Alloalcanivorax dieselolei B5: one gene and its partners. The protein of the gene in region 1 interacts with the protein of each later gene in a pairwise test. Links are inferred from orthologs where the notes say so. Each region holds a gene or a part of one and is shown in the gene's direction. Other genes may lie near its edges. The genes, in order: B5T_RS08640, cyoB and dnaE.

Evidence for each region.
Region 2: the proteins of B5T_RS08640 (region 1) and cyoB interact in binary tests that used the Escherichia coli proteins (3 or more experiments, as listed by UniProt). The link is inferred for Alloalcanivorax dieselolei B5 from one-to-one orthologs.
Region 3: the proteins of B5T_RS08640 (region 1) and dnaE interact in binary tests that used the Escherichia coli proteins (3 or more experiments, as listed by UniProt). The link is inferred for Alloalcanivorax dieselolei B5 from one-to-one orthologs.

The regions. Positions count from the first base shown.
Region 1 is NC_018691.1:1,888,070-1,897,366, reverse strand. What follows is about bases 3,339-6,318. They hold B5T_RS08640 (pyridoxal phosphate-dependent aminotransferase), read left to right. Parts: upstream 3,339-4,223; coding sequence 4,224-5,414; downstream 5,415-6,318. Other genes in these bases: B5T_RS08630 (exopolysaccharide biosynthesis polyprenyl glycosylphosphotransferase), read left to right, coding at 6,057-6,318; uvrB (excinuclease ABC subunit UvrB), read right to left, coding at 3,339-4,089. Also shown: B5T_RS23035 (hypothetical protein), read right to left, coding at 170-484; B5T_RS23030 (hypothetical protein), read right to left, coding at 519-899; sulfate transporter CysZ, read left to right, coding at 1,172-1,948; more of uvrB, read right to left, coding at 2,074-3,338; more of B5T_RS08630, read left to right, coding at 6,319-7,367; B5T_RS08625 (glycosyltransferase), read left to right, coding at 7,443-9,297. UniProt on the Escherichia coli protein: Shows aminotransferase activity with methionine and histidine as substrates, and to a lesser extent also with phenylalanine.
Region 2 is NC_018691.1:1,072,578-1,081,776, forward strand. The notes cover bases 629-3,510. They hold cyoB (cytochrome o ubiquinol oxidase subunit I), read left to right. Parts: upstream 629-1,008; coding sequence 1,009-3,012; downstream 3,013-3,510. Other genes in these bases: cyoA (ubiquinol oxidase subunit II), read left to right, coding at 629-940; cyoC (cytochrome o ubiquinol oxidase subunit III), read left to right, coding at 3,005-3,510. Also shown: more of cyoA, read left to right, coding at 1-628; more of cyoC, read left to right, coding at 3,511-3,634; cyoD (cytochrome o ubiquinol oxidase subunit IV), read left to right, coding at 3,631-4,020; B5T_RS04900 (SURF1 family protein), read left to right, coding at 4,017-4,772; B5T_RS04905 (ATP-binding protein), read left to right, coding at 4,793-6,148; B5T_RS04910 (response regulator transcription factor), read left to right, coding at 6,132-6,692; trpE (anthranilate synthase component I), read left to right, coding at 7,073-8,563; B5T_RS04920 (anthranilate synthase component II), read left to right, coding at 8,563-9,153; trpD (anthranilate phosphoribosyltransferase), read left to right, coding at 9,156-9,199. UniProt on the Escherichia coli protein: Cytochrome bo(3) ubiquinol oxidase is the terminal enzyme in the aerobic respiratory chain of E.coli that predominates when cells are grown at high aeration.
Region 3 is NC_018691.1:2,097,070-2,107,453, forward strand. What follows is about bases 2,825-6,891. They hold dnaE (DNA polymerase III subunit alpha), read left to right. Parts: upstream 2,825-3,187; coding sequence 3,188-6,691; downstream 6,692-6,891. Other genes in these bases: rnhB (ribonuclease HII), read left to right, coding at 2,825-3,150. Also shown: 3-hydroxyacyl-ACP dehydratase FabZ, read left to right, coding at 44-481; lpxA (acyl-ACP--UDP-N-acetylglucosamine O-acyltransferase), read left to right, coding at 598-1,368; lpxB (lipid-A-disaccharide synthase), read left to right, coding at 1,370-2,515; more of rnhB, read left to right, coding at 2,512-2,824; accA (acetyl-CoA carboxylase carboxyl transferase subunit alpha), read left to right, coding at 6,922-7,893; tRNA lysidine(34) synthetase TilS, read left to right, coding at 7,893-9,161; B5T_RS09530 (CTP synthase), read left to right, coding at 9,609-10,384. UniProt on the Escherichia coli protein: DNA polymerase III is a complex, multichain enzyme responsible for most of the replicative synthesis in bacteria. This DNA polymerase also exhibits 3' to 5' exonuclease activity. The alpha chain is the DNA polymerase catalytic subunit.

The DNA.
Region 1 (9,297 bases):
CTGTCTATATCGCCATAATAGACGTGATATAAAGGCTTATTCAGAGAAATCGATGCGGATGCCGAACCGGCCATGCACATTAAAAGTGCAAAAAAAATCCCCAAAGCCTTCCTGTATCTAGACATACCCTATCCCTTCTTCTCTTTATTGGTGCCCCAAAAATCACACTTTAGTCTTTAAGAGTGACCCATCTAAAGCTTAAGAAATCGCCAAAGCAGGTATCCCCCACGCCGCCGAACAACACCTTCATGTTATTCACTTTCGCATTCATGATGATGGATAAGGCGGCATATGCATGTTCTCCTGAAGATCCCCAGCGCAGCCCAGCAGAGCTATCGTTACTACATTTAGAAACGTCCATAACAGGAGAATCAAGAACAACAAAACACTCGTCCTTATCTATATGGCAACCTACTCGGTCGACGGTCCCTTCCAGGAACTCGGCCCGCGCACCAGCACAAACCAGGAGAAGCAAAAAAACCACAGTAAATATCCTTTATTAATTTTCATACTAAGCCTCATTGGCGGTGCATAAACACACTTCCTACATAAGGTGCAGTAGGTGCACCTACCCAATGTAGAGGCTCACAACGAGGTACCCAGACGGACAAAGGTTTTCCAAATGAGAGAGATGATAAAACAACGGAAATCATCTCAGCCCTCAGTGTTGAATCATCACTAGGGATGATAAGAACATCCTTCTTATCGCAATCATCAATGTTTTGGAGGCCGGCCGCTGTATCAGGTGCGACACGGATATAAACATAATCAGGTGCAATTTCTATATCCTTCGGCATAAACGCCCCGGTTCCTCCTGGAGTCGCCATAGCCACCATGGGTGCCCCACCGAAAGAAGCAACACCCGCAAAAACAAGCCCTAAACCCCATTTCTTGAACATGTCTTTTTCCCCAATTTAGATCCATGGTTCTGATAATCGAGAAACAGATCTCAATCCGATAAGTGATCTTATATAACTATTCATCATATTTTTGTGTAAGCCCTTTCATACATTTCCTGTAGGATATTCACCCTTTTTCATGTAAGCCTCAGCCTACAACCATTCACAAACAACCTCGCCTTTCCTTCCCGCCCATCCAGATCCACCATTGGCACCCCACCCCCACCCCGTTAGACTCCGCGGTGTTTCCGTAGCCGAAGACAGGGTGGACCGTGCAGCAGATCAGTCGTGCGTTTTCCTATTTGAGTCAGGCCTTCAGTCTGGCGCGCAGCCCGGGCCTGCGTTGGTATGTCATGGTGCCGATGGCCTTTAACGTGCTGGTGTTCGGGGTGCTGTACTGGCTCTCCGCGACCTGGATCGGGGGCTGGATTTCGGCGGTGACGGCGGGCTGGGCGCTGGATGGCGGATTGAGCTTCCTCAACGGGCTGATCCAGTTTCTGGCCAACGCCGCGGTGGTGCTGGTGTGGATTCTGTTGTTGGGGGTGTTCGCCAGCGTCTTCACCCTGGGCGTACAGCTGATCGCCGCGCCATTCATGGGTTTTCTGGCGGAGAAGGTGGATATCCAGGTCACCAACCGGCCGATGCCGGATGAGTCCATCGGCGCGATGATCTGGCGGACCTTCAAGCGGGAGATCCGCAAGACCCTGTACTGGCTGTCACGCGCACTACTGGTGCTGTTCGTGGTGGTGGTGCTTTATTTTATTCCGGTGGTCAATGTCTTCGCGTCGGCGGTGTGGTTCCTGTGGTCCGGCTGGCTGCTGGGCATGCAGTACATCGACTATGGCGCGGATAACCGCCAAGTGTCGTTCGAGGAGATGCTGGTGCGGCTCAAGCGCAAGCGCTGGCTGGTGCTGACGTTCGGCTCGCTGGTGATGGGGCTGACCATGCTGCCGCTGGTGAATCTGTTCATTATGCCGGTGGCGGTGATCGCCGGGACTCTGATCTGGGTGAAGGAGTTGAGCCCGGAGGTGATGCCGGAGGTGGTGTAGCAGGAGTGCGTTGGCGATTATTCGCCAGCGAGCTGGCTTCCCACAGCGGTCGACGAAAAACCATTCGCCTGCAGGGCAGGCTCCTACAGGGGGCGAAACCAACGGCGTGGGCCACTGGCCATGGCTTACCGCATGAAGCCCTCTTCCCGCAGGCGATGGACGCGGTCGCGCAGGGCCGCGGCCTGCTCGAACTCCAGGTTCTTGGCGTGCTCCATCATCTTCGCTTCCAACTGATCGATTTCCTTGGCCACCTCCGCCGGTGAGCGGGCCATGTACTCCTCGCGGTCGTCCGCCACCTTGCGGGTACGCTTGCGCTCCGGCTGACCGGCGCCGGTGGCATAGGCGTCATCCATGATATCCCGCACCTGCTTGATCAGACCTTGCGGGGTGATGCCCATTGCCTTGTTGTGTTCGATCTGCTTGTTCCGGCGGCGCTCGGTTTCGTCCATGGCCCGGCGCATGGAGCCGGTGACCTGGTCGGCGTAGAGAATGGCCCGCCCCTGGATGTTGCGCGCCGCCCGGCCGATGGTCTGGATCAGGGAACGGTCGGAACGCAGGAAGCCTTCCTTGTCAGCGTCAAGAATGGCGACCAGCGCCACTTCCGGCATGTCCAGGCCCTCCCGCAGCAGGTTGATCCCCACCAGCACATCGAACTTGCCCAGACGCAGGTCGCGGATGATTTCCACCCGTTCCACGGTGTCGATGTCGGAGTGCAGGTAGCGCACCTTGATGCCGTTTTCGTTCAGGTACTCGGTGAGGTCTTCCGCCATCCGTTTGGTCAGCGTGGTCACCAGCACCCGCTCGCCCTTGGCGATGCATTCCCGGGCCTCGCCCACCAGGTCGTCCACCTGGCTGCCGGCGGGACGGATTTCGATGGCCGGGTCCACCAGCCCGGTGGGCCGTACCACCTGCTCCACCACTTGGCCGGCGTGCTTTTCCTCGTAGGAGCCCGGCGTGGCGGAGACAAATACCATTTGCGGCGCCAGCCGCTCCCATTCCTCGAACTTGAGAGGCCGGTTATCCAGCGCCGAGGGCAGCCGGAAGCCGTATTCCACCAGGGTTTCCTTGCGGGAGCGGTCGCCTTTGTACATGGCGCCCAGTTGCGGCACGGTGACGTGGGACTCATCCATGATCAGCAACGAGTCCTGCGGCAGATAATCAAACAGCGTCGGCGGCGCTTCACCAGGCTGGCGGCCGGAAAACAGCCGCGAGTAGTTCTCCACACCGTTGCAATAGCCCAGTTCCTGAAGCATCTCGATGTCGAAACGGGTGCGCTGCTCCAACCGCTGCGCCTCCACCAGCTTGTTGTTGTCCCGCAGCAGCTTGAGGCGGTCGGCCAGCTCCTCCTTGATCATCTCGATGGCCTTGAGCACGGTTTCCCGGGGCGTCACATAGTGGCTCTTGGGGTAAATGGTGACGCGCCCCACCCGCTTGATCACTTCGCCGGTGAGCGGATCGAAGATACTGATGTCCTCAATCTCATCATCGAACAGCTCCAGACGTACCGCCTTGCTCTCCTCTTCCGCCGGGAAGATGTCGATCACGTCACCGCGCACCCGGTAGGTGGCACGGCGGAAGTCCATCTCGTTGCGGGTGTACTGCAACTCCGCCAGACGCCGCAGCAGGTCGCGCTGATCGATATGATCGCCACGCACCAGATGCAGCACCATGGCGTGGTAGCTGGCCGGATCACCCAGACCGTAAATGGCCGACACCGTGGCGACGATGATGGTGTCCGGGCGCTCGATAATGGCCTTGGTGGCGGACAGGCGCATTTGCTCGATGTGCTCGTTCACCGAGGAGTCCTTGTCGATAAAGGTGTCCGAGCTGGGTACGTAGGCTTCCGGCTGGTAGTAGTCGTAGTAGGAAACGAAGTACTCCACCGCGTTTTCCGGGAAAAACGCCTTGAACTCCCCATACAACTGAGCGGCCAGGGTCTTGTTGTGCGCCATCACCAGGGTCGGGCGCTGCACCTGCTGGATCACATTGGCCATGGTGAACGTCTTCCCCGACCCGGTCACCCCGAGCAGGGTCTGATGGCCGAGTCCATCCTCGAGCCCTTCCACCAATTGCGCGATGGCCGTGGGCTGATCCCCGGCGGGCTGGTAATCCGAGTGCAATTTAAACGCGGTGTCTGCCATGGTGTGTCGCTGTCCTGCTGTGGGGTGAGAGCGGCTCGGCCACCCTATGAGATCCGGGCCGGATGCGGTAATATTGCGTGCCCCGGTCTGTGCCAAAACCGGGTTCCAATCATCATCCGATAGATGAGGAGTGCATGTCCGATATCAACCTTTCCGACCGCGTCCAACGCATCAAACCTTCCCCGACCCTGGCGGTGACCTCCAAGGCCGCCGAGCTGCGAGCTCAGGGCAAGGACATTATTGGACTGGGCGCCGGCGAGCCGGATTTCGATACCCCGGATCATATCAAACAGGCCGCCATCGAGGCGATCAATGCCGGCAAAACCAAATACACCGCGGTGGACGGCACTCCCGGCCTGAAACAGGCCATCGTCGACAAGTTCAAGCGTGAGAACGACCTGAGCTACGAACCAGCCCAGGTGCTGGTCTCCAGCGGCGGCAAGCAGAGCTTCTTCAACATGGCGCTGGCTCTGTTCAACGACGGTGACGAAGCGATTATCCCCGCCCCCTACTGGGTCAGCTACCCGGATATGGTGAAAGTGGCCGGCGGCGTACCGGTGATCCTGGAAACCACCCTGGAAACCCGCTTCAAGATCACCCCGGAACAGCTGGCCGCGGCGATCACGCCGAAAACCCGCCTGTTCGTGATCAACAGCCCGTCCAACCCGTCCGGCATGGCCTACACCAAGGAAGAGCTGGCGGCGCTGGGTGAAGTGCTCAAGCAGCACCCGGACATCGTGGTCGCCACCGACGACATGTACGAGCACATCCTGTGGACCGGCCAGCCGTTCGTGAACATCGTCAACGCCTGCCCGGACCTGTACGACCGCACCGTGGTCATGAACGGCGTCTCCAAGGCCTACTCCATGACCGGCTGGCGGATCGGCTACGCCGCCGGCCCGCAGAAGCTGATCGGCGCCATGAAGAAGGTGCAGAGCCAAAGCACCTCCAACCCGGCCTCCATCAGCCAGGCCGCCGCCGAAGCGGCCCTGGCCGGCGATCAGCAATGCGTGGCGGACATGGTCAAAGCATTCAAGGAGCGTCATGACTATGTGGTGGAAGCCCTGAACGCCCTGCCCGGCGTCAGTTGCGCTCCCGGTGACGGCACGTTCTACGCCTTCCCGGACTTCTCCGGCGCCATCGCCGAAATGGACGACGTCTCCAGCTGCACCGAGCTTGCCACCAAGCTGCTCGACACCGCCGGCGTTGCCCTGGTACCGGGTTCCGCCTTCGGCGCCCCGGGTTGCATGCGCCTGTCCTTCGCCGTCGGCCTCGACACCCTGAAGGAAGCCGTGCGCCGAATCGAGAAGGTATTGAACAAATAAGCAACAAACGGACTCGGGGGTGTTGACGCCCCCGAAAGCCGCCACTAATATACGCGGCCTCAAGACATTCCGCCTTAGCTCAGTTGGTAGAGCAGCTGACTGTTAATCAGCGGGTCGCTGGTTCGAGCCCAGCAGGCGGAGCCAAACAGAAAAGGGTCTATCCATCGGGTAGACCCTTTTTCTTTGTCCGCTGATTGAGCGGCCAAGGCCGCTTGTTAATCAGCGCGCGAATCCAGTGAATTCGCCTAGTTCGAGCCCAGCAGGCGGAGCCAAATAGAAAAGGGTCTATCCATCGGGTAGACCCTTTTTCTTTGCCCGCTCCCCCCTCCCCAACAACGGACTCCCGCCTTCTTTCCAATTGCTGTGGGAAGTCTGCTTGCAGACGAATTCCTTTCCCTTCCTCCATCCCTTTGTTGTCCCCTTTCCCTGTTTTGCAAAGGAGTTGACCCGAATTCGCAAAGGAGCCGGCCCGATATGACCAACCGGCCAGACATCATCCCGTAAAACCATGCTAAAATTGTCGTTTTTGGGGCAATGGACTACGCCTCGAATACCAGAGAATGGCCAAATTGAACTGGCGGCACTCCCGCCGGGGGGGCAGGCTTCAGTCATTCGCTGAGATGGAACGAGGGTAAGAGCGGTATGAGTCAGGGTGATGCACTACATCAGCTTGAATCACAACAGAATCATCTGTTGGAACCCAAGCGGCACCAGCGATGGTACGAACGTATCCTGCTGAACGCGCCGCTCTGGCAGTCTATTTCATTTGCGTTGGTGCTGCTTGTTCCATTTTGGCTTGCATACCGGCAATGGCTGCCCAGCGACGCGAACCAGACAATGACCTCATTTGTCCTGGCCGCCACCTTCATCACCAATCTGCTACTCTCCCGCGCACTGGGCCAATATCCCGGGGGCAACCTCTTGCCCTATCAGTTGAGCGTCACGGGAATCACCATCAGCTTGGCAATCTTCGCCGTTATAGCCCTGCGGTTAGGTTACTCGCGCCTACCCTTGTTCATCGGCTTCGTCCTGATCCTTGCCCACCAGGGCCTGGCATTGGCGGTAAAAGCCCGCTTCCGTTACACCAAACTGGCCTTCGTGCCCGGCACCCGTTTCGAGGAACCCGAACGGGAGCACGAACAATATCGCTTCTGCTACCTGACCGACCCCAACGATAAGCGGCGTTTCGATGTTCTGGTGGTGGACATGGACACCAAATTGAACGACGACTGGGTCCGCTTCATCGCCCGCCATCACTCCCGGCGCATCCCGGTACTAAATGGTCGTTCCCTGCTGGAAGCGATGACGGGCAGTGTGAACCTTGATACTTTAAACAACTCCGACTTCCAGGCCTTCCAGCCTAACCCTCTTTATCTTCTTGGAAAGCGGGTACTGGATATTCTCGGAGTTCTGCTTCTCACGCCCATCGCGCTGCCTCTGTGCCTGGCCACTGCTTGCTTGATTCGTTGGGAAACCCCAGGTCCCGCCCTGTTCATCCAGGAACGGATGGGCGCCGGAAACCGTCCCTTCCGCATGCTGAAGTTCCGCTCCATGAGCATGGACGACCGTCCGGAAGGCGCACGTTTCGTGATCGATGATGAACACCGCATCACCCGCTTCGGCCGCCTTATTCGGCGCAGCCGCCTGGACGAACTTCCTCAGTTATGGAATGTACTGGTGGGGGATATGAGTCTGATTGGGCCTCGCCCTGAACAGCCGGAATTTGCCGAGGCCTTCGAGCGAGACGTCCCCTTCTACAGCTACCGCCATATCATCAAACCGGGTATTTCAGGCTGGGCTCAGGTCCAGCAAGGATATGTAGCCGGGCTGGCGGAAACTCGCAAGAAGGTCGAGCACGACTTTTACTACATCAAGCATTTGTCGTTGTCGTTGGACTTGTTGATCATTATGAAGACGATCAGGACAATTCTGACGGGGTTCGGAGCCCGCTAAGGGTTTCAAAACAACCTATACATACTTAAATCCCATAATTCAAATTTAGTCCATGGCTAAATTGCGGAGTCGCATGTGCAGGTCACAACATCCATTCCAGGCCAAGACGATCTTATCGAGGAAGCCCTCACAAGCCTCCCGTCAAAAGGCTGCATTATTGATATTGGAACCGGCTCGGGGCTCGCCGCCCGGCGCTTCCTGGAAGTTGGCTGGGTGGTTACAGCCACCGGCTTCGATATGGATGCCTACCAGAAAAACGATGAAGCCCTACCGAAAGAACTCCATATCGTCTCCGACCTTGATATCTGCAACATGGACGCGATTGACGACGCCTCAATGGATGCAGTCTGGTGTGCCCATGTACTTGAGCATGTATCCGATACCGGCAGAGCGCTGGCCGAAATCCGCAGAATCCTGAAGCCCGACGGCTGGCTATTCATCGCTGTGCCGCCCTTCAAACACGAGGTAGTCGGGGGTCATGTCAACACAGGCTGGAATATCGGAACCCTGATGTATGTCCTGGCCAATGCGGGCTTTGACCTTACAAATGGACGTTTCGTGCGTCACGGCTATAACATTTTCGGCATGGCTCAGCGGGGACCTGGGCCTCTACCTAAAGAAGAGCTACGCCGCGCAAATGGTGATCTGGAAACACTGACCAAGGCAGGGCGCTTTCCAAAAGGGTTAGAAGTCAAACAAGGTTTCAATGGTGACTTACCATCTGTCAATTGGAAGTGGAACTGTGCTCCCAAATCAATAGAGGTATCACGGTTGATGCTAGCTTCTCCCGGCCCAGTGCCCAAAATGCGAATTGGTTTTTTCATACCCTGGATCACTCAGGGACGCGGGGGCACTGAAAATGTCGGCCAGATGATGGCCAATGCAATGGCTGGGCGAGGCCACAGCGTAGTCATCTTCACCTTCGACAATAACAATGGCCCATCCCTCTGGCCGCTCGACGATAGCATTGAGCTTGTCCACCTTTCTGAGCATGATGATGAAAGAGCGGATCAGATGATGGTAGTTGAAGTTGCCAGCCGCAATCTCGATCTGCTTGTCGGACTGCATATGAACCGCACCTTCTTGCGCTACGTACGCTGTGCGCAGAAGGTTGGGTTGCCGATTGTGCTTTCGGAGCATATTGATCCAAGATTTCCTGACTGGATAGGAACTTTTCCAGCGGACGAGAGAGTGATGGCGTTCTCCGGTGCCACGTTGGTACATACCCTCGTCAATGCCTTTGTGCCCACGCTGCCTGATTTTCTTCAGTCCCGGATGCGCGTCGTGCCGAATACCATACGAGAACCTGAGGTTCTGGCGAAACCCGGTAAAGAAAAAGAGGTTAAATATCTGCTCACCGTTGCACGTCTTGTGCCACGCAAGAATACCTCTCGCTTAGTAGAGGCCTTCGCTAAGCTGGCTCGCGATTTTCCAGATTGGAAGCTTCGTATCGTCGGGGGAGGCCCTGAGGAGAGAACCCTCAGAGAAAAAGCGCAGAGACTTGGTGTTGCCAATGCCATCGAGTTTCTGGGGGCTCAGGAAGACCCTTACGCCTTTTATCATGAAGCAGATATCTTCGTGATACCGTCTTTTTTTGAGGGATTTCCCCTGACCCTCTGCGAGGCGCTCGCTCATGGCATACCGGCCGTTGGTTATGAAGTATGTAACGGTGTTAACGAGCAAATCATCCATGGAGAAAATGGTCTTTTGGCACAAGGAAGAGACGGTGCCGATAATCTACCCGTGGAGCTGCACAAACTAATGGCAAGTCGAGAGTTGCGTGAGCAAATGGGGCAGGCAGCTCGTGAGACATTTCTTGCGCGCTTTAGCAACACAGTGATTCATACAGCGTGGGAAGAGATTTTTTCTGAAGCTTATGAAATAGGTCCAATTTTCTGTAATTCTAGTAAAAAAGATATAGCAGAAGTGC
Region 2 (9,199 bases), 820 kb from region 1 along the record:
GGCGGGGTGTGATGCAGTGGTCATGTCGCCATCCGGTGATGTGGCCGCCCAACAACGTGACCTGATCGTCTGGGCCACGGTGTTGATGCTTCTGGTGATCGTGCCCGTCATCATCCTTACTCTGTTGTTCGCCTGGCGCTACCGTTCGTCCAACAAGGACGCTACCTACACGCCGGATTGGGACCATTCCACGGTGTTGGAACTGGTGATCTGGGGCGTGCCTCTGTTGATCATTATCGCCCTGGGGGCGATGACCTACGTCAGCACCCATAAACTGGACCCCTATCGCCCGCTGGATCGCATCGCGCCGGGCAAACCGGTACCTGCGGACATGGAACCGCTGGTGGTGGAGGTGGTCTCCCTGGACTGGAAATGGCTGTTCTTCTATCCGGAACAGGGCATCGCCACGGTCAATGAGCTGGCGGCGCCGGTGGATCGCCCGATCCGGTTCAAGATCACCTCCTCGTCCACCATGAACTCCTTCTTCATCCCGGCGCTGGCCGGCCAGATCTACGCCATGGCGGGCATGGAAACCAAGCTGCATGGGGTGATCAATGAAGAGGGCGTCTACGACGGTTTCTCCGCCAACTACAGCGGCGCCGGTTTCTCGCACATGCGCTTTAAATTCCACGGCATGAGCGAAGCCGGCTTCGAGCAGTGGGTGGCGAAAGTGACCGCCGAGGGCGACACCCTGGATCGCGACGTTTATCGGGAGCTGGAACAGCCGAGCGAGCGCGAGCCCGTACACTATTATGCCGAGGTGGATCCCACACTCTACGACGCGATTCTGAATCTCTGCGTGGAGCCCGGCACGATGTGTATGAAAGACATGATGATGTTTGGTCATGGTGGTCATGGCGGCGGCAAGGCCGACAAGGAAGAAAGCCATGATGGTCATGGTGACCATGCCGCCGGCCACGGGCACGAACAGCATCAGTGATGGAATGACACGGTCTTCCATCGTTCCGATACACCTTTCATGAAGCGCCTTGGGCGTTGGTGTGCAAAATGTTTGATCAAATCGACCTGACCAAGCTCATTTTCGGTCGCCTCACCTGGGAGGCGATTCCCTATCATGAGCCGATCCTGATCGCCACGTTCGCCGCGGTGGTCCTCGGTGGTATCGCAATGCTGGGCGCGCTGACCTATTTCCGCCTCTGGGGTTACCTGTGGCGGGAATGGTTCACCAGCATCGATCACAAGAAGATCGGTATCATGTATATCATTCTGGCTCTGGTGATGCTGCTGCGCGGTTTTGCCGATGCCATCATGATGCGCATCCAGCAGGCATGGGCCTTCGGTGATGCCACCGGCTACCTGCCGCCGGAACACTACGATCAGATCTTCACCGCCCACGGTGTGATCATGATCTTCTTCGTCGCCATGCCTCTGGTGACCGGTATCATGAACTACGTGGTGCCGTTGCAGATCGGGGCCCGCGACGTGGCCTTCCCGTTCCTGAACAACTTCTCCTTCTGGATGACCACCTCCGGTGCCGTACTGGTCATGGTGTCCCTGTTCATTGGTGAATTCGCCAAGACCGGCTGGTTGGCCTACCCACCCCTTGCGGGCATAGACAAGAGTCCCGGCGTCGGGGTGGACTACTATATATGGGCCTTGCAGATCGCTGGTGTCGGTACTCTCCTATCGGGCGTGAACCTGTTGGTGACCATCGTCAAGATGCGGGCGCCGGGTATGACCATGATGAAAATGCCGGTGTTCACCTGGACTGCTCTTTGCACCAACGTGCTCATCGTGGCCGCTTTCCCGGTGCTGACCGCCGTGCTGGCGATGCTGACCCTGGACCGCTATCTCGGTACCAACTTTTTTACCGAAGATGGGGGTGGCAACGCCATGATGTACATCAATCTTATCTGGATTTGGGGTCACCCCGAGGTGTACATCCTGATCCTGCCGGCGTTTGGTGTGTTCTCCGAAATCGTTTCCACCTACTCCGGCAAGCGCCTGTTCGGCTACGCCTCCATGGTGTACGCCACCGTGGTGATCACCGTGCTGTCCTACCTGGTATGGCTGCACCACTTCTTCACCATGGGGTCGGGGGCCAGTGTGAACTCGTTCTTCGGGATCACCACGATGATCATCTCGATCCCCACCGGGGCCAAGGTGTTCAACTGGCTGTTCACCATGTACCGCGGCCGTATCCGCTTCGACGTGCCGATGCTGTGGACCGTGGGCTTCATGGTTACCTTTGTCATCGGTGGCATGACCGGGGTACTGCTGGCGGTGCCGCCGGCGGACTTCGTGCTGCATAACAGCCTGTTCCTGATCGCCCACTTCCATAACGTGATCATTGGCGGTGTGTTGTTCGGTATGCTGGCGGCGATCACCTATTGGTTCCCGAAAGCCTTCGGCTTCAAGCTGGACCCGTTCTGGGGCAAGGTCTCGTTCTGGTTCTGGCTGACCGGCTTCTACTTCGCCTTCATGCCGCTGTATGTGTTGGGCCTGATGGGCGTGACCCGCCGCATGAGCCAATTCGATGATCCGTCCCTGCAGATCTGGTTCCAGGTGGCCGCGTTCGGCGCCGTGCTGATCGCCATCGGTATCGCCGCCTTCCTGATCCAGTTGGTGGTGAGCTTCATGCGCCGGGAATCCTTGCGTGATGAGACCGGTGATCCCTGGGATGGCCGTACCCTTGAGTGGTCCACGTCTTCTCCGCCGCCGGCTTACAACTTCGCGTTCACCCCGCGTGTGCACGATCTGGATGCCTGGTGGCAGATGAAGCAGCATGGCTACAAGCGTCCGGAGAGTGGTTTCCTGCCGATCCACATGCCCAAGAATACCGGGGCCGGGATCATTCTGGCGGGTATCAGCACGGTGTTGGGCTTCGCGCTGATCTGGCATATGTGGCTGCTGGCCGGTGTGTCCTTCCTGGGGCTGCTGGTGGTGGCCATCGGTCACACCTTCAACTACAACCGCGACTACCATATTCCGGTGGAAGAGGTAGTGCGTGTGGAAGCGGAACGGACACGGGTACTGGCGAACCATGGTTGATACGACTCAAACTCAACAAGCGCAAGGGCAGCCGCTGCAGTTCTACGAGACCGAGGAGCATCACCCGCAGACGGGCACGATGCTGGGTTTCTGGCTGTATCTGATGAGCGACTGTCTGATCTTCGCTTCTCTGTTCGCCACTTACGGGGTTCTGGGCCGCAGCTACGCCGGCGGCCCCACCGGCGCCGAGCTGTTCGATCTGCCGCTGGTGGCGATGAACACCGCGCTGCTGCTGCTGTCCTCCATCACGTATGGCTTCGCCATGTTGGAGATGCAGAAGAACCGGGTGCGCGGCACCATCGGCTGGCTGCTGATCACCGGCTTGTTCGGTATCGGCTTCCTGAGCCTGGAACTGTATGAGTTCGCGCATCTGATCCACGAAGGCGCGGGCCCGCAAACCAGTGCCTTCCTGACCTCGTTCTTTGCTCTGGTGGGCACCCACGGTCTGCACGTGTTCTTCGGTATCGTCTGGCTGGTTACCCTGTGCTTCCAATTGCGCAAGCATGGCCTGATTCCGGAGAACAAACGTCGCGTGGCCTGTCTGTCCATGTTCTGGCACTTCCTGGATGTGGTCTGGATCGGTGTGTTCACCTTCGTCTATCTGATGGGAGTGCTGGTATGAGCGAGCATCACGATAACGTCCATGAGCATCATGCCCACGAACATCATGGCGACGAGCTGCCGCACGCCGACCTCAAGAGCTACATGATCGGCTTCATCCTGTCGGTGATCCTCACCGCGATCCCGTTCTGGGTCGTGATGGGGGGCGTGTTCGAGACCTCCAGCACCACCGCTCTGGTGATTCTGGGGTTCGCCGCGGTGCAGATCGTGGTGCACATGATTTACTTCCTGCACATGAACTTCCAATCCGAAGGCGGTTGGAACATGTTGGCGCTGATCTTCACCGCGGTGATGGTGTTCATCACCCTGGCGGGGTCGTTGTGGGTGATGTACCACCTTAACGTCAACATGATGCCCGGCCTGATGGAAGCGGTGCACGGACAGTGAACCGACCCTCGCGCCCACGGCCCGCCGTGAGCCGCCTGCGCCGGGCGGCGCGGCTGGCGTGGGTGCTGGTGGCGGTGGCCGCGTTCATCGGGCTGGTGTTCCTGGGTAACTGGCAGGTGGAACGCCGGGCCTGGAAGCTGGATCTGATCGAACGCGTCTCCAGCCGCGTGGACGCTCCGGCGGAACCCGCCCCGGGCCCCGCCGAGTGGCCGCGAATCAGCCGTGAACAGCACGAATATCGACACGTTCAGCTTAGCGGCACTTTCCTTTCCGATCGCATCTCCCTGGTTCAGGCCAGCACCGAGCTGGGCAGTGGTTACTGGGTGATGACCCCGCTGAAACGGGACGATGGCACCGTGGTGCTGATCAATCGCGGTTATGTTCCCCAGGAACAGCGCGACCGGGCCGCCGCTGGCGCCTGGACCCCGGAAGGTAAGGTGCGGGTCAGTGGCCTGCTGCGCCTGAGTGAACCCGCCGGCGGCTTTTTGCGGGACAATGTCCCCGCGGAGAACCGTTGGTACTCCCGGGACGTGGCCGCCATTGCCCGGACCCATGACCTGACCCGGGTGGCGCCGTACTTCGTCGATGCGGACGCCGGACCGGCGCCGGCCGAGGGACCGGTGGGCGGGTTGACCGTGGTCTCTTTTCACAACAATCACCTGGTTTATGCGATCACCTGGTATACCCTTGCCTTGATGGTGGCCGCTGGCGCCGTGTTCGTGCTGCGTGAGGAACGGCGGTCACGGCGCTAACCTCTCTGGAGAAGGTGACGATGACAGCCACGAAGGGGGCTGCGGCGGTCGTGCAAAGCCCTCAGCCGATTCCGGCGCAACACGAGACCGACGACGGTGACGCCACCGGGCGTAAGAACATGCAGCAGTTGATCCAACTGCGCTGGATCGCCGTGCTGGGTCAGATCGGCACCATACTGCTGGTGCGCTACGGTTTCGATATTTCGTTGCCGATGGCGTTCATGCTGGCGGTGCTGGCGGGGTTGATCGGTTTCAACCTGCTCAGCATGTTGCGGCTGCGGTGGTCGCGCCGGGATGTCAGCAACGGCGAGCTGTTCCTGGCACTGCTGGTGGATGTGGCGATGCTGACGATGCAGCTTTACGCCAGTGGTGGCGCCACCAACCCCTTTATTTTCCTTTATCTGCTGCAAGTGGTGCTGGCCGCGGTGCTGCTGGAGGCGTGGTCCACCTGGACCATTCTGCTGGTGACCGCGGGCTGTTTCGTCTGGCTGGAGTTCGCCGGACTTCCCCTGGTGATGCCGCCGGATTACGAGCGGGGCCCGCTGAGCCTGTATATCCAGGGGATGCTGATCTGCTTTGTCCTGAACGCCGTGCTGCTGGTGATTTTCATCAGCCGTATCACCCGCAACCGGCGCGAGCGGGACGCGCGGCTGGCCGATTTGCGTCAGCGCGCCGCCGAGGGCGAACACATCGTCCGCATGGGGCTGCTGGCGTCCGGCGCCGCCCACGAACTGGGTACGCCGCTGGCGACACTGTCGGTGATCCTGGGGGACTGGCGGCATATGCCGGTGTTCAAATCCGATCCGGATCTGCTCGACGAGATCACCGAAATGCAGACCCAGGTGCTGCGCTGTAAGTCCATCGTCAGCGGTATTTTGCTTTCCGCCGGTGAAGCGCGGGGTGAGTCCTCGGAAGAAACCACCGTGCACGCTTTCCTGGACGAGCTGGTGGAAGAGTGGCGGGCCACCCGTCCGGTGACCGGATTCGATTACCACAACGCCTTTGGCGAGGATATGGACATCGTTTCCGATTCGGCGCTCAAGCAAAGCCTGTGCAATGTATTGGATAATGCCCTGGAGGCCTCCCGCGACTGGGTGGGCCTGCAGGTGAGCCGTGACGGCGAATCCCTGATACTGACCGTTCTGGACCGGGGGCCGGGCTTCAGCGAGGACATGCTTGGCCGTATCGGCCGGCCCTATCAATCCACCAAGGGGCGGCCCGGCAGCGGTTTGGGGCTGTTCCTGGTGGTCAATGTAGCGCGTACGCTGGGGGGTAACCTCACCGCCCGTAACCGGCCGCACAAAGGTGCCGAAGTAACGCTGACGTTGCCGCTATCGGCGATTACCCTGGAGGAAGAGCATGGTGAACGAGCATAACCAGCATGACGACAGCGCGGACACCCTGTTGATTGTCGAGGATGATGCCCCGTTCGCCCGCACCCTGGCCCGCTCTTTCGAGCGCCGCGGGTACGCGGTGATCAGTGCCGATGGCATGGAATCGATGATGGTCCTGCTGGAGACCCATTCGCCCCGCTACGCGGTGGTGGACCTCAAGCTGAAAGGGGAGGCCACCGGCCTGTCCTGCGTCCAGACCTTGCACGCCCACGACGAGGACATGCTGATTGTGGTGCTCACCGGCTACGCCAGCATCGCCACCGCGGTGGAAGCGGTGAAGCTGGGCGCCTGCCACTATCTCGCCAAGCCGTCCAATACCGACGATATCGAAGCCGCGTTTCATCGTGCCGACGGCAGCACCGAGGTGGAAGTGGTGGGACGTCCGACCTCGATCAAGACCCTCGAGTGGGAGCGCATCCACGAAACCCTGGCGGAAACCGGTTTCAACATTTCCGAAACCGCGCGCCGGCTCGGCATGCATCGCCGCACCCTGGCCCGCAAGCTGGGCAAACAGCAGGTGAAGTGAAGGGCGGGCGCGGGAAGAATCGCGGTCCGTGGACGATTGGTGTCCCACAATTCGCTTGCAGGCAAGCTCCCACAGCGGCTTCGTAGTCCCCCATGGGAAGCGGCTTTAGCCGCGAATAGCGTGTTAGCGTGCCGGCGTGTTGCGTGTAAGCGGGCTGCGTGTTGCGCCCCGGCCCGTCACGCCCTAGAATCCAGACTCAACGAAAAAGCCGAAGGAAAGCCGGTGAACCGCACCGACCTCCAAATCAAGTTCCTGCCCCGCTCCGTCGCCGCCTGGCGATGGTGACGCTCTTCGCTTGCCGCTTCTTCTGCCGATAGCGGCACCCCTCGCGTTTTATTTCCGTCTACAATCTGTCGTCTGTATCAAGACCGGGGACCACCATGTCACCACGAAATCTGGATGAGTATGCCCGCCAGGGTTACACCCGCGTACCGGTGGTACGTGAAGTGCTGGCGGATCTGGACACGCCGCTGTCCGCCTATCGCAAACTGGCCGCCGGGCCCTACAGCTACCTGTTCGAGTCCGTGCAGGGCGGGGAGCGCTGGGGGCGCTACTCCATGATCGGCCTGCCGGCGGCGGAGGTGATCCGCATCCACGGCCAGCGCATTCTGATTACCGATGCCGACGGCGAGCGCCAGTTGGACGTGCCGGATCCGATCGCCTGGATCGAGGCCTACCGGCAGGAATACAACACCCCGGAGATCCCCGGCCTGCCCCGTTTCAACGGTGGTCTGGTGGGCTACTTCGGCTACGACAGCGTGCGCTACTTCGAGCCGCGTCTGGGACCGGCGCCGGGGGAGGATGTGCTCGGCGTACCGGATATCCTGCTGATGCGCTCCGAGGAAGTGGTGGTGTTCGATAACCTGCGCGGCAGCCTGTTCCTGATCGTGCAGGTGGATCCGGCGGACAGCCACGCCGAGGGGCGGGCGTTGCGCCGTCTGGACGAGCTGGAGGCGAAGCTGCGGGCGCCGTTGCCCGAGCCCGGCCACCATCGCTATGGCGAACCGGTGGGGGAAGAGGATTTCGTCTCCGAATTTCCCCGCGACCGGCATGGCCAGGCGGTGGATACGATCCGTGAGTACATCCTGGCGGGGGATGTGATGCAGGTGGTGCCGGCCCAGCGCATGAGCTGTGAATTCCCGGCGCCGGCCATGGACCTGTACCGCGCCTTGCGCTATCTCAATCCTTCCCCGTACATGTTCTATCTGGACCTGGAAGACTTCCACATCGCCGGCTCCTCGCCGGAAATTCTCACCCGGGTCGAGGGCGACACCGTCACCGTGCGCCCCATAGCGGGTACCCGTAAACGCGGTGAAACGCCGGAGCGGGACCAGGAACTGGAAGAGGAACTGCTGGCGGATCCAAAGGAGTTGGCTGAACACCTGATGCTGATCGATCTGGGCCGCAACGATGTTGGCCGGGTGGCCAGGCCGGGGGAAGTAAAGCTGACCGAGAAAATGGCGGTGGAGCGCTATTCCCACGTGATGCATATCGTCTCCAATGTGGAAGGCAAACTGCGGCCGGAACTGGGGCCTTTGGACGTGCTGCGGGCCACTTTTCCCGCCGGCACCCTGAGTGGCGCGCCGAAGATCCGTGCCATGGAAATCATCGACGAACTGGAACCCACCAAGCGCGGAGTCTACGGCGGCGCGGTGGGTTATATCGGCTTCGACGGCGACATGGACATGGCGATCGCCATTCGCACCGCGGTGGTCAAGGATGGCCGGCTTTACGTGCAGGCCGGTGGCGGTGTGGTGGCGGATTCCCAGCCCGATCTGGAATGGAAAGAGACCATGAACAAGGCCCGCGCCGTATTCCGTGCGGTGAACATGGCCCTGGGCGGGCTTAATCTGGACGAGGGGGAACGCTGATGCGGGTCTTGATGATCGATAACTACGACAGCTTCACCTATAACCTGGTGCAATACCTGCAGGAGCTGGGGGCCGAGGTGCTGGTGCATCGTAATGACCAGATTGATCTGGCCGGTATGGAGGCGGTGGGCGCCGATCGGCTGATGATCTCGCCGGGGCCCTGCTCGCCCAACGAGGCCGGTATTTCCGTGGAGGCGATTCGTCATTTCGCCGGCAAGTTGCCGATTCTCGGGGTTTGTCTGGGGCATCAGTCCCTGGGGCAGGCGTTCGGTGGCGAGGTGGTGCGGGCCGGGCACGTGATGCACGGCAAGACCTCTTCGGTGCACCATACCGGTCAGGGTGTATTCGCGGGGTTGCCCAGCCCGTTCACCGCCACTCGTTATCATTCCCTGGTGGTGGCCCGGGAAACGCTGCCCGAGTGTTTTGAAATCACCGCCTGGACCGAGAATCAGCAGGGCGAAATGGAAGAAATCATGGGCATGCGGCATAAGGAGCTGCCTCTGGAAGGGGTGCAGTTCCATCCAGAGTCAATTCTGACCGAGCATGGCCACGCCATGTTGAAGAACTTTCTCAAGCACGGGGGGCAATGAGCATGAATATTCAGGACGCGCTGGCGCGGGTGGTGGACCACATCGA
Region 3 (10,384 bases), 210 kb from region 1 along the record:
GTCACGCCCCCGACAGGGGGTTTTTGCTTTCGGAATACATATCATGATGGACATTAACGAGGTGCGGGAATACTTGCCCCACCGCTATCCGTTTTTGCTGGTGGACCGGGTGGTGAACGTGGAGCCGGGCAAGCGCATCGAGGCGTACAAGAACGTCACGATCAACGAACCTTTCTTCAACGGCCATTTCCCGCAGGAACCGATCATGCCCGGCGTGCTGATCATCGAGGCGATGGCCCAGGCCGCCGGGATCCTCGGGTTCGTCACCGAGAACAAGCGCCCGGCGGACGGTTACATCTACCTGCTGGTGGGCGTGGACAATGCCCGTTTCAAGCGCCAGGTCGTGCCCGGTGACCGTTTGACGCTGCATGCCGAGTGGCTGATGCTGCGCCGCAGTATCCTCAAGTTCACCTGCCGCGCGGAAGTGGAAGGCCAACTGGTGGCCTCCGCCGACATGCTGGTGGCGGAACAGAAAGTCTGATTCACGCCCGCTCGGGCGGGCGTCACGGCCATCGCCGCCCTTTGGACTCTTGGCTATACTGGCGGCGGTTGCACCATTCGGAACGACACACCAGCCCAGGGTGGACACGCATACCTATGATTCATCCCACAGCCATTATTGATCCCAAAGCGGACCTGGCGGCGGACGTTGAAGTCGGGCCGTACTCCGTGATCGGGCCTGACGTCACCATCGGTGCCGGCACTGTTATCGGCCCCCATGTGGTGATCAAAGGACCGACCCGCATCGGCGCCAATAACCGCATTTTTCAGTTCGCTTCGGTGGGCGAGGACTGCCAGGACAAGAAATATCAGGGGGAGCCCACTCGTCTGGAGATCGGTGACGGTAACGTCATTCGAGAGCACGTCTCCATTCACCGCGGCACCGTGCAGGATCAGGGGCTAACCCGCATCGGCAACAACAATTTGCTAATGGCCACGGTGCATGTCGCCCATGATTGCATGATCGGCAACGATAATATTTTCGCCAATGCCACCGGCATCGCCGGCCATGTGCACATCGGCGACAATGTGATTCTTGGCGGCATGACCGGCATTCACCAGTTCTGTCACATCGGCTCCTACGCCATGTCCGCCGGCTGCAGTCTGATCGTCAAGGATGTCCCCGCCTACGTCATGGTCGGTGGCAATCCTTCCTCCGCCCGCAGCATGAACTTCGAAGGCATGCGCCGGCGTGGCTGGGACAGCGAAGTCATCAACCGTCTGCGCAAGGCCTTCAAAGTGGTCTATCGCCAGGGTATGACCCTGGAACAGGCACTGGCGGAGCTGGATCCGGAAGCCGGGCAGTGCGATAAGCTGAAGCTGTTCGTGGACTCGCTGCGTGACTCCACCCGGGGCATCACTCGCTGATATGGACGCGCCGCTGATCGCCCTGGTGGCCGGCGAGGCTTCCGGCGATATTCTCGGCGCCGGCCTGATCGAGGCCTTGCGGGCGCGTTACCCGGATGCCCGTTTCTTCGGTGTTGGCGGCGAACGCATGATCGCCGCCGGTTTTGAAACCTTGTTTCCGATGGAAAAGCTGTCGGTGATGGGTATCACCGAGGTTCTCTCCCACCTGCCGGAGCTGTTCCGTCTGCGCCGCCAGTTGGTGGACGCCTTGCTGGAAAAGCGCCCGGCGGTGGTGATCACCATCGATTCCCCGGATTTCACCCTGGGCGTGGCCAAGCGCGCCCACGCCGCCGGGCTGCGCACCGTTCATTACGTCAGCCCGTCGGTGTGGGCCTGGCGCCAGGGGCGGGTCAAGGGGATCCGCCGGGACGTGGACCTGATGTTGACGCTGTTCCCGTTCGAGGCGCTGTTCTATGAGGAGCATGGCGTGCCGGTGGCCTTTGTCGGCCACCCGCTGGCGGACATGATCGATCTGGATGTGGACACCGCCGCCGCCCGCGATGAGCTGAGCCTGGCCGGGGACGGCCAGTGGCTGGCGGTGCTGCCGGGCAGCCGGGGCGGAGAGGTGTCCCAACTGATGCCGCCGTTCCTCGATGCCATGGTGCGCCTGCACCGGGATAATCCGGCGCTGCGTTTTGTCATTCCCGCTGCTAACCCGGCCCGCCGCGAGCAAATCGAACTGGCGCTGGGGGCGGCGCCGGCGTTGCCGGTGACGGTGGTGGACGGGCACAGCCGCACGGTGATGGCGGCCGCCGATGTGGTACTGATGGCTTCCGGCACCGCCACCCTGGAAGGCTTGCTGCTGAAAAAACCCATGGTGGTGGGCTACCGGGTGGGCGCGGTGACCTATGCCATCGTCTCGCGATTGGTGAAGAGCGAATTCGTCGCCTTGCCCAATCTGCTCTGCCGGAAAGCCATGGTGCCGGAACTGATTCAGGATCAGTTGAGCGGCGAGGCGGCGGCGCGGGAAGTGAATCGCTGGTTGCATGAACCGCGGCGGGTGGCCGCGTTGCGGGAGGATTTCACCCGGGTGCATGAAGCCTTGCGTGGTGGCGCCAGCGTCAAGGCCGCCGCTGCCGTTGCCGGCCTGTTGGAAGGACAGCGATGAACCATCCCTTTCCTGAATATGATCTGAGTGAGCCGTTCGTGCCCAGCGCTTTTGCCTGGCAACCGGGCATGGTGCTGGCCGGCGTCGACGAGGTGGGCCGGGGGCCGCTGGTGGGGGCGGTGGTGACCGCCGCCGTGGTGCTGGACCCGGCAAGGCCCATAGAGGGGCTGGCGGACTCCAAGAAACTCACCGCCAAACGCCGCGAGCGGTTGGCGGAATTGATCCGTGAACGGGCCCGGGGCTGGGCTTTGGGCCGCGCCGAGGCGGCGGAAGTGGATCAACTGAACATCTATCACGCCACTCACCTGGCCATGGTCCGGGCGGTGGAGGCGCTGCCCATTGACGTGGAAGCGGTGTTGGTGGACGGTAATCGGACCCCGTCCTTCGCCTGTCCGGCGGAAGCGGTGGTGAAAGGGGACGGCCGGGTGCCGGCCATCGCCGCCGCCTCGATTCTCGCCAAAGTGGCGCGGGACGCGGAAATGGTGGCGTTGCACCAGCGGCATCCCGATTACGGCTTCGACCGTCACAAGGGCTATCCCACCGCGGTGCACCTGGAAGCGTTGCGCCGGCTCGGTCCCTTGCCAGAACATCGCCGTTCCTTTGGCCCGGTAGCGGCCCTGATCGAATCGAACTGACCCGCCGCAGCCGTGGCGGGAATCAAGGAGCTTTTTCGTGAGCGAACCCCGTTTCGTCCATTTGCGATTGCATACCGACTACTCCCTGGTGGATGGGGTGGTGCGGGTGAAAGAACTGATCAAGACCTGCACCGCCCAGGGCATGCCGGCGGTGGCGGTCACCGATGAGAACAACCTGTTCGCACTGATCAAGTTCTATTCCAATGCTCAGAATGCCGGGATCAAACCGGTGATGGGCGCGGACCTGTGGGTGCAGGCGGATGATCCTGAAGACGAGCCCAGCTATATCACTTGCCTGGTGCAGAACGAACAGGGCTACCGCAATCTGACCCTGTTGATCAGCCGCGCCTGGCAGACCAACCAGGTGCGCGAACGGGCGCTGATCCGGCGCGAGTGGCTGCTGGAGCTCAACGAGGGGCTGATCGTGTTGTCCGGCGCCCGGTTTGGCGACGTGGGTAAATGGCTGCTGGCGGAGAAGACCGATCTGGCGCGGGAACGGGCCACGGAATACAAAACCGTATTTGGTGACCGTTACTACCTGGAGGTGCAACGCACCCAGCGCCCCGGCGATGAGGACTGCCTGCACGCCAGCGTGGCGCTGGCGGCGGAGCTGGACATTCCGGTGGTGGCCAGCAATGACGTTCGTTTCCTCAAGCGCGAGGATTTCGAAGCCCACGAGGCGCGGGTCTGTATTCACGACGGCAACACCCTGGATGATCCGCGCCGGCCACGAAAATATTCCGAAGAGCAGTATCTGAAAAGCGCGGAGGAAATGGCGGAGCTGTTTTCCGATCTGCCGGAGGCGCTGCAAAACAGCGTCGAGATCGCCCGTCGCTGCACCCTGGATATTCGCCTGGGCAAGAACTTCCTGCCGGATTTCCCGGTGCCGGAAGGCATGACCATCGAGCAGTACTTCGAGAAAGTGTCCCGGGACGGGCTCGAGGAGCGGTTGGTCAAGATTCTCGATCCGCAGGCGCCGGACTACGCCGAGCGCCGCAAGATCTACGATGACCGCCTCAAGTTCGAACTGGACATCATCAACCAGATGGGTTTCCCCGGTTACTTCCTGATCGTGGCGGACTTTATCCAGTGGGGTAAGGAACATCAGGTGCCGGTGGGACCCGGGCGGGGCTCCGGCGCCGGCTCCCTGGTGGCCTACGCACTGAAGATCACCGACCTCGATCCGATCGCCTACGACCTACTGTTCGAACGGTTCCTCAACCCGGAGCGGGTATCCATGCCCGACTTCGACGTCGATTTCTGCATGGAAAAACGCGACCGTGTGATCAATTACGTGGCCGATAAATACGGCCGTGACGCGGTCAGTCAGATCATCACTTTCGGCACCATGGCGGCGAAGGCGGTGGTGCGGGACGTGGCGCGCGTGCAGGGCAAACCCTACGGCATGGCCGACCGGCTTTCGAAGATGATTCCCGGCACTCCGGGGATGACCCTGTCGAAGGCACTGGAGCAGGAAGAAACGCTGCGGGATTTCCTCGAGGACGACGGCAACCCGGACAAGGAAGCGGTCAATGAAATCATGGAGATGGCCTTCAAACTGGAGGGCCTGACCCGAAACGTGGGCAAACACGCCGGCGGCGTGGTGATCGCGCCGGGCAAACTCACCGACTTCGCGCCCTTGCACTGCGACGAGCACGGCGAAAACCTGGTCACCCAGTACGACAAGGACGACGTCGAGCAAGCCGGGCTGGTGAAATTCGACTTTCTCGGTCTGAAGACGCTGACCATCATCGACTGGGCGATGAAAGCGGTGAACGTGCGCCGCCAGCGCGAAGGGGACGGGCCGCTGGAGATCGAGCGGATTCCGCTGGACGATTCGCCCAGCTTCGATCTGCTCAAACGTGGCGACACCACCGCCGTATTCCAGCTTGAAAGTCAGGGCATGAAGGAGCTGATCAAGAAGCTCAAGCCCGACGTGTTCGAGGACATCATCGCCTTGGTGGCGTTGTACCGGCCCGGTCCGCTGGAATCCGGCATGGTGGACAACTTCATCAACCGGAAGCACGGTCGGGAACCGCTGGCCTACCCGGATCCGCAGTACCAGCATGAATGGTTGGAGTCGATCCTCAAGCCCACCTACGGGGTGATTCTCTACCAGGAACAGGTGATGCAGATCGCCCAGGTCCTGGCCGGCTATACCCTCGGCGGCGCGGACATGCTGCGCCGCGCCATGGGCAAGAAAAAACCGGAGGAGATGGCCAAGCAGCGGGAGATCTTCGAAAGCGGCGCGAAAGAGAAGGGTGTGGACCCGGATCTGGCGATGAAGATCTTCGACCTGGTGGAGAAGTTCGCCGGTTACGGCTTCAACAAATCCCACTCCGCCGCCTACGCCCTGGTGGCCTATCAAACCGCCTGGCTCAAGGCCCATTACCCGGCGGAATTCATGGCGGCGGTGATTTCCGCCGATATGCAGAACACCGACAAGGTGGTGACCTTCATCGATGAATGTCACTCCATGGGCCTCAAGGTACTGCCGCCGGATGTGAACTCCTGTGGTTATCGTTTCACGGTGAATCCGGAAGGCGACATCATCTATGGCCTGGGCGCGATCAAGGGCCTGGGCGAGGGCCCCATTGAGGCGATTGTCAGTGCCCGTGGCGACACTGACGGGTTCGACGATCTGTTCGACTTCTGCCGCCGTATCGACCTGAAGAAGATCAATCGCCGTTCCCTGGAAGCCCTGGTGCGTGCCGGAGCCCTGGACAAGCTAGGGCCGAACCGTCATTTCCGTGATCGCGCCACGTTGTTGGCCACTTTGCCGGATGCCATCGCCGCGGCGGAACAGGACGCCCGCAACGAAGAAGCCGGCATGACGGATTTGTTTGGCTCCATGCAGACCGCCGAAACCCCGGTGGTGGAGTGGAAGCCGGCCCGCGAGTGGAATGACGAACTGCGTCTCAACGGCGAGCGCGATACCCTGGGCCTGTTCCTGACCGGTCACCCCATCGACCAGTTCGAACACGAGGTCCGGCAATTCGTCAGCGCCCGCTTCAATGCCCTGCAACCCACCGCCAAGGGCGAGGCCGCCACGGTGGCCGGGCTGGTGGTGGCGTTGCGTATTACCCGCAGCAAGCGCAGCGGTGAGCGCATGGCCTTCGTTACCCTGGATGACAAGACCGGCCGGCTGGAAGTATCGGTGTTCGGCAAGACCTTTGCCCAGTTCGGTGAGCGTATCCAGAAGGACATTCTGCTGGTGGTACGCGGCGGAGTCCGTAACGACGATTACTCCGGCGGCTTTAATCTGGTGGCCGACGAGGTCATGGACATGCGCCAGGCCCGCGAGGTGTTCGCCCGCCGCCTGTGCGTGTCGGTGCCGGTGGAGCAGCAACTGCCGGACACCCTGGACCGGTTGTTTGCGCCGTACCGGGGCGGGGCGATCCCGGTGACGTTGCGGCTCGCTCACAAGGAAGCGGATGTGGCCATGCCGCTTGGCGATGAGTGGAAAATCAGCCCCCACGAAGCCCTGGTGGATGAGCTGCGCAACCGCTTCGGCGAGACGTCGGTGCAGTTGGAGTATTAGAGGAGAAGACCTCGCTTACACGCAACACGCCGGCACGCTAACACGCAATTCGCCGGGCGGCCCCCGGGGTTAGCGTGTAAGCGTGACAGCGAATTGCGGGACCCCGCTGGTCTGGGGACCGCGACTCTCGGGCACTTGGTAACAACTTGCAACTTTACGCCCAGCCGGGTATCTCGACGCTGTCATTGTATTGCGGCTACACTTGAGCGCACTGTGACAAGGGGTAGCACATGAATCCGAATTTCCTCGAATTTGAACAACCTATTGCGGAACTGGAAGCCAAAATCGAGGAACTGCGACTCGTAGGCACCGGCAGCGAGGTCAGTATCTCCGACGAGATCGCCAAGCTGCAGGAGAAGGGGATCGCGCTTACCGAGAACATTTTCAGCAAGCTGAGCTCCTGGCAGATCTCGCAGCTTTCCCGGCATCCCAAGCGTCCCTACACGCTGGACTACGTCAAGCGAATCTTCGGCGACTTTGACGAACTGCACGGCGACCGCAGCTTTGCTGATGATCCGGCCATCGTTGGCGGCATTACCCGTCTGGACGACCGGCCGATCATGGTGATCGGCCACCAGAAGGGCCGGGAAGTGAAAGAAAAGGTACGCCGTAACTTCGGCATGCCCAATCCGGAAGGCTACCGCAAGGCGTTGCGCCTGATGGAGCTGGCGGAGCGGTTCCGGATGCCGATTTTCACCTTCATTGACACCCCGGGTGCCTTTCCTGGCATCGACGCGGAAGAACGCGGGCAGTCCGAGGCGATTGCTCGTAATCTGCGGGTGATGTCCCAGTTGAAAGTCCCGATCATCGCCACCGTGATTGGCGAAGGCGGTTCCGGCGGCGCGCTGGCCCTGGGCGTCTGCGACCACTTGCAAATGCTTCAGTACAGCACCTATGCGACGATTTCCCCGGAAGGCTGCGCCTCGATCCTCTGGCGCAGCGCCGAGAAGGCGCCGGAAGCGGCGGAAGCGATGGGGCTGACCGCCAACCGTTTGCATGAACTGGGCATCGTCGATGAAGTGGTGCAGGAGCCGCTGGGCGGCGCCCACCGTGATTACGACCAGGCCGCCGACGCCGTGCGCCGCTCCCTGACCGCCGCCCTCAACAGCCTTGACGCTCTGGAGCAGCCGGAACTGATTCAGCGCCGCTACGAGCGCCTGATGAGCTACGGCAACTTCATCAGCGACCCCGTGGATGAGTGATGTCCGACGCCGCCGTCCCCCGCGTGTCGGCGGCCCAGGCCCCGCCCGGGCCCCTGTTGCTGGCATTCAGCGGCGGTCTTGATTCTTCCCTGTTGCTGCACCTGCTGGTGGAGGCCGGTCTCGGTCCCCGCCTGCGGGCCCTGCACGTCAATCACCAATTGCAGGCACGGTCGGCGGACTGGGCGGTATTCTGCCGAACCCGGGCCGAGGCACTGGGCGTGCCGTTCGAGGAAGTCCGGGTCAACGTGCCGGCCGATGTGAATCTGGAAGCTGGCGCCCGTGCCGCCCGCTACCAGGCTCTGAGCGAACAGGCCGCCGGCGCCGCCGTGATCACCGCCCACCACCGTGACGACCAGGCCGAGACGGTGTTGCTGAACCTGCTGCGTGGCGCCGGCGTACAAGGGCTGGCGGCGATGTCCGAGCACTCCTCGCTGGATGGGCTGCGACTGTGGCGGCCGCTACTGGCATTCGGGCGGGCACAGCTGGAGCGCGAGGCTCGCCGCCGGGGCCTGGAGTGGGTGGAGGATCCCAGTAACACCGATATCAGTCTGCGCCGGAACCGGCTGCGTCACGAGATTCTGCCCCGCCTGGCCACCACCTGGCCGGGCGCTCCGGCGATCCTGGCTCGCACCGCCGGGGTGATGGCGGACGCCGCCACCTTGCTGGACGAAAGGGCCGCCGAGGATGCTCGGGGATTGGCGGCGGAGAGGGATCGGTTGCCCCTGGGGGGGCTGGCGGCGCTGAGCCGTGAACGTCGGGATAATGTGCTGCGCTGGTGGCTGGATCAGGCGGGGGCGCCGCCGCCGTCCCTGGCCGTCACCGGGCAAATCCACGCTCTGCTGCGGGCGCCATCGGACCGGGAGGCCCGGGTGAGTTGGGGGGGGCGCACACTGCGTCGCTATCGCGGTGATCTCTACTTGCTCCGCGACCGTGACTTGCAGCCGCTCAGCCGGCCGCTGGACTGGCGGGACGGTCATCAGCCCCCGGATTCCGGTCTCTGGCGTCTGCTCCCAGGGGAGGGCGCGGTGACCGTGTGGGTACCGCCCGGTGACGTCCAACTGCGGCCTTTCGCGGGCGGTGAGCGTGTGCACCGTCACGGTCAGCATCAGCAGGTTTCGGAGTTGTGGCGCGTGGCCGGGGTGCCGCCCTGGCGTCGCCGCCAATGGCCGCTGCTGTATCAGGATGATGAATTGGTGTCGGTGCCAATGATCGGCGTCGCCGATGGCGTGGACCGGCACCGCTGCCGGCCGTGGCATTTACGGTGGTAGGCGGGCGCGGACGACGAAGCCGTTTGCTCGCTTGCCGTCTTTTACGTTTTTACCCGTTTTCGCGCTGCGACAGTGGTTCCCTGGCGGCAGCCGTTCTGTTACTATTTCGTCCCATCCTGACGTAGCCCAACTCCCTGATATTTCAGGAATACCGAGACCCGGCGGTACGTCCGTTCCAAGCCGAAACAGAACACACCTTTGCCCACCGCGGTGAGCAAAGGTATTTTTTTTGAGGTCATGCCATCCATGGCGACCTCCCTTCGGGCCATCGCTGGCACGATGTGAAAAATCGCTCCCGGCGATTTTTTGGTGTTTCGTTGGCGCTTTCTCACCTCCGGGGCTTGGGGCCTGGGGCAGGTTGTGGAAAGATCAGTGGCACGGTCGATGAATATGAAGTTGTCGGGACGGCTTGGGCACGTTCAATCCATGACTGATTCTGGTGGGTGCATGGCACGTTATATTTTTGTCACTGGCGGTGTGGTGTCTTCCCTGGGCAAGGGAATCACCTCGGCGTCCCTGGCCTCGTTGCTCGAGGCCCGTGGTCTGAAGGTCACTCTGATCAAGATGGACCCCTACATCAACGTGGACCCAGGCACCATGAGCCCCTATCAGCACGGGGAGGTGTTCGTCACCGAGGACGGCGCCGAAACCGACCTGGACCTGGGGCACTACGAGCGCTTTATCCGTGCCCGGCTCAGCCGCCGCAACAGCTTTACCACCGGCCGCGTCTACCAGGACGTGTTGGACAAGGAGCGTCGTGGCGAGTATCTGGGGGCCACCGTGCAGGTGATCCCGCACATCACCGACGAAATCAAACTGAAGATCCAGGAAGGGGCCGGTGACGCCGACGTGGCCATCGTCGAGATCGGCGGCACCGCCGGCGACATCGAGTCGTTGCCGTTCCTGGAAGCGGTGCGGCAGATGCGTGTGGAACTGGGTTCCAGCCGCTCCTTGTTGGTGCATCTGACGCTGGTGCCGTACATCGCCACCGCCGGCGAGATCAAAACCAAACCGACCCAGCATTCGGTGAAAGAGCTGCGTTCCATCGGTCTGCAGCCGGACATTCTGGTCTGCCGCGCCGATAATCCGATTCCGCAGAGCGCCCGTGAGAAGATCGCGCTGTTCACCAATGTGGAAGCCCGCGCGGTGATCTCCTCGCCGGACTGCAAGAGCATTTACCAGGTCCCGCGCGGCATGCACGAGCAGGGACTGGATGCCATCGT